Regions from separate parts of the Pantoea sp. GABEPS69 genome, predicted to be linked through region 1. Evidence: predicted binding sites of a transcription regulator. Region 1 holds the regulator's gene; each other region holds the start of a gene.
What was found. Region 1 encodes ArgR, which controls arginine synthesis, uptake and breakdown. Its sites were predicted from a motif close to ANTGAATAAAAATACANT; they were not measured.
Positions count from the first base shown of each region.

Region 2: the regulator ArgR is predicted to act here: its motif matches at 1,272-1,289, upstream of argF (ornithine carbamoyltransferase).
Region 3: the regulator ArgR is predicted to act here: its motif matches at 1,260-1,277, upstream of argC (N-acetyl-gamma-glutamyl-phosphate reductase).

Region 1 is NZ_CP118618.1:395,028-397,297, forward strand. Features, by position in the region: gene PVE98_RS01920 (YdgH/BhsA/McbA-like domain containing protein) at 1-29, opposite strand, end outside; gene yhcN (peroxide/acid stress response protein YhcN) at 122-385, opposite strand; gene argR (transcriptional regulator ArgR) at 859-1,329, opposite strand; gene mdh (malate dehydrogenase) at 1,750-2,270, shown strand, end outside.
Region 2 is NZ_CP118618.1:3,543,483-3,545,752, forward strand. Features, by position in the region: gene miaE (tRNA isopentenyl-2-thiomethyl-A-37 hydroxylase MiaE) at 1-666, opposite strand, end outside; gene rraB (ribonuclease E inhibitor RraB) at 723-1,151, opposite strand; gene argF (ornithine carbamoyltransferase) at 1,315-2,270, shown strand, end outside.
Region 3 is NZ_CP118618.1:64,924-67,193, forward strand. Features, by position in the region: gene argE (acetylornithine deacetylase) at 65-1,213, opposite strand; gene argC (N-acetyl-gamma-glutamyl-phosphate reductase) at 1,382-2,270, shown strand, end outside.

The sequences.
Region 1 (2,270 bases):
GCTAAAGCGATAAGTGATTTGGTTTTCATGGTCTACTCTCCTGAATTCATCGATAAGGCCACCCGATGCGCAATGCGCGCTTCAATAAGGTCGCCCGTCCAACGACGTCTGACTACCGCGCTTATTTATACAGCTCGGCAGTAGCGTGGTAGTTGCCGTTGTTATAAGCCTCGATTACGCGGTAGGCGCTGGCGCCTTTCTGCTCTGCCTTCGCGTTCAGCTCTTCTTTAATCTGCATGGGAGAACCGGCCACGCCGCTTACGCTTACTGAGCCGATAGACTGCAGATTTTGAGCCTGCTGCGCATTAACGGATTCTGCTGCAAAAGCGCCGAATGACAGAACAGATAGAATACTCAGGGTTGCGATAGTAGTTTTAACGTTCATATATATTTCCTCGTCGTCTGTTTTTGTCTTTTTGTTTGATGTGATTTGCGTCACGAAAAGAAGTATAGAACTAATAACGTCTGAAATTAATATCTGCCTAATAATGTTTTGTTGTGATTCTTTATCCTTATGGCTCTTTTTTATTCTTTATAGTTATAAAAAGTGCGTGAAAAAGCGGCATTTAGACAAAAATGGTTTTAAAAACAGTATATTAAGTTGCTTTAACTTTTTGTGCGAAAGGTCGTGGTGGATGTGGCTGGTTATTGATTTGGATCTGGGCATTATCGCTAATCGCGTAGTGTAAAGCAGCGTAAAATAGTGCGAAAGGTTAAGCAGGCAGAAAGGTATGACCATAGCCGTTCAGGGCGTCAGCTGGAAATAGAATAAGTTAACGGACTGGATAAGCAGGATATGAAATGGCTGACGGGGCAGGTAAGGCGACCGGCAGCGCGACTGCCGGTCAACGACGCGGGTTACAGCTCTTGTTCAAAGACGGTAAGAAGCGCGCCGTGCAGCTTTTTGACGGTAAAGGCACGCGCGGGCGTAATAAATATCGTATCGTCGCCGGCGATAGTACCGAGAATGCCTTCCGCTTTACCCAGGGAGTCAAGCAGACGGGCAATCAGCTGCGCTGCGCCAGGACTGGTGCGAATAACGATCAGCGCATCGTTATAGTCGATATCCAGCACCAGATTTTTTAACGGGCTGGTGGTCGTCGGCACACCCAGTTCCGCCGGCAGACAGTAAACCATCTCCATTTTGGCGTTACGCGTGCGCACCGCGCCGAATTTAGTCAGCATACGAGACACCTTCGACTGATTGATATTGTCGAAGCCTTCCTCCTGCAGCGCCTGTACTATCTCGCCTTGAGAGCTGAATTTCTCTTGTTTTAACAAGGCTTTAAACGCTTTAATCAATTCGTCTTGTTTAGATGGGTTTCGCATAAGCTACCAGTAAAGAAAAATGCCGAACGCCCGCCGACGGCAGATACATTATTATGCATATGAATGAATTTTTATGCAATTAGTCGATAAAAAAGGCGGGCGCCGCAGGTTGCGGGCGGCAATGATAACAAAATTTTTTGCGCAGACCAAAACGACGCAAGAGCAGGAAAAGCGAAGGTTGCAGAATTGTTATACAATTGAGGTGTCATATGGATAGCTATCACGGCCGTGCTCTATCTGCCATCGACATCGTTGTCGGTCATTCAGGCGCGTTGTGCTGACAAAGTAGCAACCCAAAAGATTAAGTGCTGCTGCACGCATAATGAACAGTGGGTTTGTCATCGTCTGAGAAGTTGATTCAGGTCTGGACACAGATGGAAATTCGGCTCTACTCTGCCCCACCTTAATAAGGAGTACAGAATGAAAGTTGCCGTTCTTGGCGCTGCTGGCGGAATCGGTCAGGCGCTCGCCCTTCTGTTAAAAACCCAGCTTCCGGCGGGTTCCGAACTCACGCTCTATGATATTGCGCCGGTGACGCCCGGCCTAGCGGTAGATCTCAGTCATATTCCTACCGCGGTTAAAATCCAGGGCTTTAGCGGCGAAGACGCGACGCCTGCGCTGCACGGTGCGGACGTCATCCTGATCTCGGCAGGCGTCGCGCGTAAGCCGGGCATGGATCGCGCCGATCTCTTTAACGTTAACGCAGGCATCGTGCGCAACCTGATCGAGCAGGTGGCGCAAACCGCGCCTAAAGCGCTTATTGGCATTATTACCAACCCGGTCAATACCACGGTGGCGATCGCTGCCGACGTGCTGAAAAAGCACGGCGTTTATGACAAAAATCGCCTGTTCGGCGTTACTACGCTGGATATTATCCGCGCCAATACCTTTGTCGCCGAGCTGAAAGGCAAGCAGCCAGACGAGATTGAGGTGCCGGTCAT
Region 2 (2,270 bases), 960 kb from region 1:
GATATCCTTCGGCGAGATCTGCGCCGCCAGGGCTAAATAGTCCTGATAGTGGCGCGCTTCCGAACGCAGCAGCGAGATATAGAACTTCTCCAGCTCCGCATCCAGCCAGGGCGCCAGGCTGGCGAAGCGTTCGCAGGATCGCGCTTCGATATAGGCGCCGCAGATCAGCTTGTCCACCAGCGTATCGGGCTCGTGCGTGGTGATCTCCCGCAGCAGCCCTTTGGCATAGCGGCTGGAGGTGATCTTTTTATAGGGCAAGCCGCGCGCCTGCATAATCTCCCATACCTGATAAAAGTGGTGCAGCTCCTCTTTAATCAGCAGCACCATCTTCTCCACCAGATCGTCCGCCCAGGGCAGCTCGTTGCGCACAATGATGCTTTTAGAAAGGCTTTTATGCGCCTGAATAAACTGGCTGTCGGGGTGCTCGCGGAAAATAAAATCTTCGTAGGGCTTCAGCCAGGCGAGGATCGCCTCGCCGCTCGGCTTGTCGGCGACATACTTACGGATCAGCCAGGTGGCGGTCTGCGCCGCTTTCAGTTCGCAAACCAGATGGTCGGTCAGCAGCAGCGTCAGGTTTTCCGGTTTGCGCGCCTCGTCAATCCAGGCTTGCGGCGTGCGGCAGTGTAGAAACTGATAGATAGGCTCAAGCAGCGGTGCGTAGTTCATGTCTGTTCAAAAGGCAGGAAACGGAAAGGCGGAGCGCGCGGCTCCGCCAGGGGAAATCAGTGGCGGACGCCGGTATCTTCGTCGCCGTCGATAATGTCGCCATCTTCGTCGTCATCTTCATCTTCGGCGTCGGGATCTTCGAAGTAGGTGCCCCAGCCGTCGTAGTCGACGTTGTATTTGCCCACCAGATTGACCAGCTGCTCAACCTGCGCGTCGATCAGCTCAGGCTTCAGCGCCGACTCGCTGAGGATATCGACGCACATCACCGTGGTGCCGTCCTCCAGCTCCAGCTCTTCTGGCTCGGTCACTTCATAACCCAGCTTAAACGCGTCGACGGCCGCTTTTTCCAGCGAGTCGAAGTTGTTGCAGGAGAGATGATGTTCAATGGTATAGAGCGCATCCGGATCGCTGCCGTCTTCCAGCAGCTCATCAATGATCAGGCGTGTCTCTTCACGCTGCTCTTCCAGCAATGCTTCATATGCCATGGCGAATTCCCCTCAGTGTTCGGCAATAAACAAGTATTTTCCCACACTGCCCGGCGCGCCACTACTCAAAACGGAAAGTTTCTTTACGCTGGGGTTGAAAATGAATATTCATACGTTTAGATTGAATTTTCATTCAATCAGAATGGACGCACTGGAGCCCGTTATGAGTCACCTTTTTCAACGCCACTTCCTTCGGCTGCTCGATTTTAGCCCGGCCGATATCACCTCCCTGCTCGACCTCGCCGCTGAATTAAAACGCGCTAAAAAAAACGGTAGCGAAACCCAGCGCCTGAAGGGCAAAAACATCGCGCTCATCTTCGAAAAAGACTCGACCCGCACCCGATGCTCTTTCGAAGTTGCCGCATACGATCAGGGCGCTAATGTCACTTATCTCGGCCCGAGCGGCAGCCAGATCGGCCATAAAGAGTCGATGAAAGATACCGCCCGCGTGCTGGGCCGCATGTATGACGGCATCCAGTACCGCGGCTACGGCCAGGCGCTGGTAGAGACGCTGGCGGAATTCGCCGGCGTGCCGGTGTGGAACGGCCTCACAACCGAGTTCCACCCTACCCAGCTGCTGGCGGATCTGCTCACCATGCAGGAGCATCTGCCGGGCAAGGCGCTGAGCGAGATGACGCTGGTCTACGTCGGCGACGCCCGCAACAACATGGGCAACAGCATGCTGGAAGCGGCAGCGGTGACCGGCCTGGATTTGCGTCTGGTCGCGCCGAAAGGCTGCTGGCCGGAAGCCGATCTGGTCGAAACCTGCCGCCAGGCGGCGCAGCAAACCGGCGGCAGCATCACCCTGACCGAGGATATCGCCGCAGGCGTCAAGGGCGCGGACTTTATCTATACCGACGTCTGGGTGTCGATGGGCGAAGCGAAAGCGGTATGGGAAGAGCGCATTGCGCTGCTGCGCGACTATCAGGTCAATCAGGCGATGCTGCAGCTGACCGGCAACCCGCAGGTGAAGTTTCTGCACTGTCTGCCGGCGTTTCATGACGATCAGACCACGCTGGGGCGTCAGATGGCCGAGCAGTACGGTCTGCACGGCGGCATGGAGGTGAGCAACGAAGTTTTCGAATCGGAGCACAGCATCGTATTCGACCAGGCGGAGAA
Region 3 (2,270 bases), 330 kb from region 1:
CAAATCCCGCGCAGAGATCAGGAAATTTACTTTCTTAACAGTGAATTGCCCTGTTTATTGCGAATCAGTGGCAAAAGTGCTGCACAACCTGCGCGATCAAGGCGCGAGTCGGCTTAATAAATGCGGTATCGATAAATTCATCCGGCTGATGCGCCTGGTTGATCGATCCTGGCCCCAACACCAGCGTCGGGCACAGCTCCTGAATAAACGGCGCTTCGGTGCAGTAGTTCACCACTTCGGTCGGCGTGCCGAGCAGTTTTTCCACCACGGCGACCAGTTCGTGGTTAGCCGGACATTCGTAGCCCGGAATCGGCGGATGCAGCTCGCCGACCGTAAGACGACCCGGCCAGCGTGCGCTGACCGGCGCCAGCGACTCGTTCAGCAGCCCTTCCAGATCGCTCAGCGTCAGGCCCGGCAGCGGGCGAATATCCATGTGCAGCTCGCAGCAGGCGCAGATGCGGTTCGCCGCGTCGCCGCCGTGAATATGGCCAAAGTTCATGGTCGGATAGGGAATGGCGAAGCCGTCGTGGTGATAGCGCTCTTTCAGAGTGTTGCGCAGCTGCATCAGGTGACCGATCGCGTCGTGCATCAGTTCGATGGCGTTGACGCCGCGCGCCGGATCGCTGGAGTGGCCCGACTGGCCCTGCACGCGAATCACATGGGAGAGATGGCCTTTGTGCGCGCGCACCGGCTTCAGCGAGGTCGGCTCGCCAATAATGGCGCAGTCTGGACGAATGCTCGCTGTTTCAGAGAAGTACTTAGCGCCCGCCATGGTGGTTTCTTCATCGGCGGTGGCGAGAATGTAGAGCGGCTTGCTCAGTTTGCTGACGTCGACGTCGCGCAGCGTGTCGAGAATAAAGGCGAAGAAGCCTTTCATGTCGGCGGTGCCCAGGCCGTAGAGCTTGTTGTCATGCTCCGTCAGGGTAAAGGGATCGCGCGTCCAGCGCCCGTCGTCGAACGGCACCGTGTCGGTGTGACCCGCCAGCAGCAGGCCGCCGGCGCCCTCGCCGGTGCGCGCCAGCATATTGAATTTATGGCGCGTGCCGGGCACGGGCTGCACTTCGACGCTGAAGCCCAGATCGCGAAACCAGCCTGCCAGCAAATTGATTAAAGTTTCATTGCTCTGATCGAGCGCCGCATCGGTCGCGCTGATGGTCGGAGTCGCAATCAGCTGGCGGTAGAGTTCGATAAAAGGCGGTAATTTTGTCTTCACTGTTGACGGTCCTTGAGTTAGGATGTATCAATATTCATGCATTAATAGTGAATAAAAATACATTAACGCCGCTTGGCTGGGAAGCAGAAATCCTTCGCAAACGGCATCGTGGGCAACGGGGCAAAGCCGCGACCCGGAACGTGTGACTGTAAAAAGGGTTACAGCCTGATGTTGAATACGCTGATCGTTGGTGCCAGTGGTTACGCTGGCGTAGAGCTCGCCACCTTCATTCATCGCCATCCACATATGAACATAACCGCTTTGGCGGTTTCAGCGCAAAGCCCGGATGCCGGAAAGCCTCTGTCGGATCTGCATCCGCAGCTGAAAGGCGTGGTGGATCTGCCGCTGCAGCCGCTGAGCAGCGCGGCCGAGTGGGCGGATAAGGTGGACGTGGTGTTTCTGGCGACGGCGCACGAAGTCAGTCACGATCTGGCGCCGGAATTCCTGAAGGCCGGCTGCGTGGTGTTCGATCTCTCCGGCGCGTTCCGCGTTAACGACGGCGAATTTTATCAGCGCTATTACGGCTTTACCCATCAGCACGGCGACTGGCTCGATAAAGCGGTCTACGGCCTGGCGGAGTGGAATCACGCGCAGGTCAAAGAGGCGCAGCTGGTGGCGGTGCCGGGTTGCTATCCCACCGCGGCGCAGCTGGCGCTGAAGCCGCTGATCGCAGGCGATCTGCTTAACGCCGACCAGTGGCCGGTGATCAACGCCACCAGCGGCGTGAGCGGCGCAGGACGGAAAGCGAGCGTCGCCACCAGCTTCTGCGAAGTGAGCCTGCAGCCTTACGGCCTGTTTAATCATCGTCATCATCCGGAAATCGTCGCGCACCTCGGCGCGCCGGTGATTTTTACGCCGCACCTCGGCAACTTCCCGCGCGGCATTCTGGCGACTATCACCTGCCGCCTGAAGCCGGGCGTCAGCCACGACGACGTGGCGGCGGCGTTCCATAGCGCCTACCACGACAAGCCGCTGGTGCGCGTCTACGAGCAGGGCGTGCCGGCGCTGAAGGCGGTTATCGGCCAGCCGTTCTGCGACATCGGCTTCGCGGTGCAGG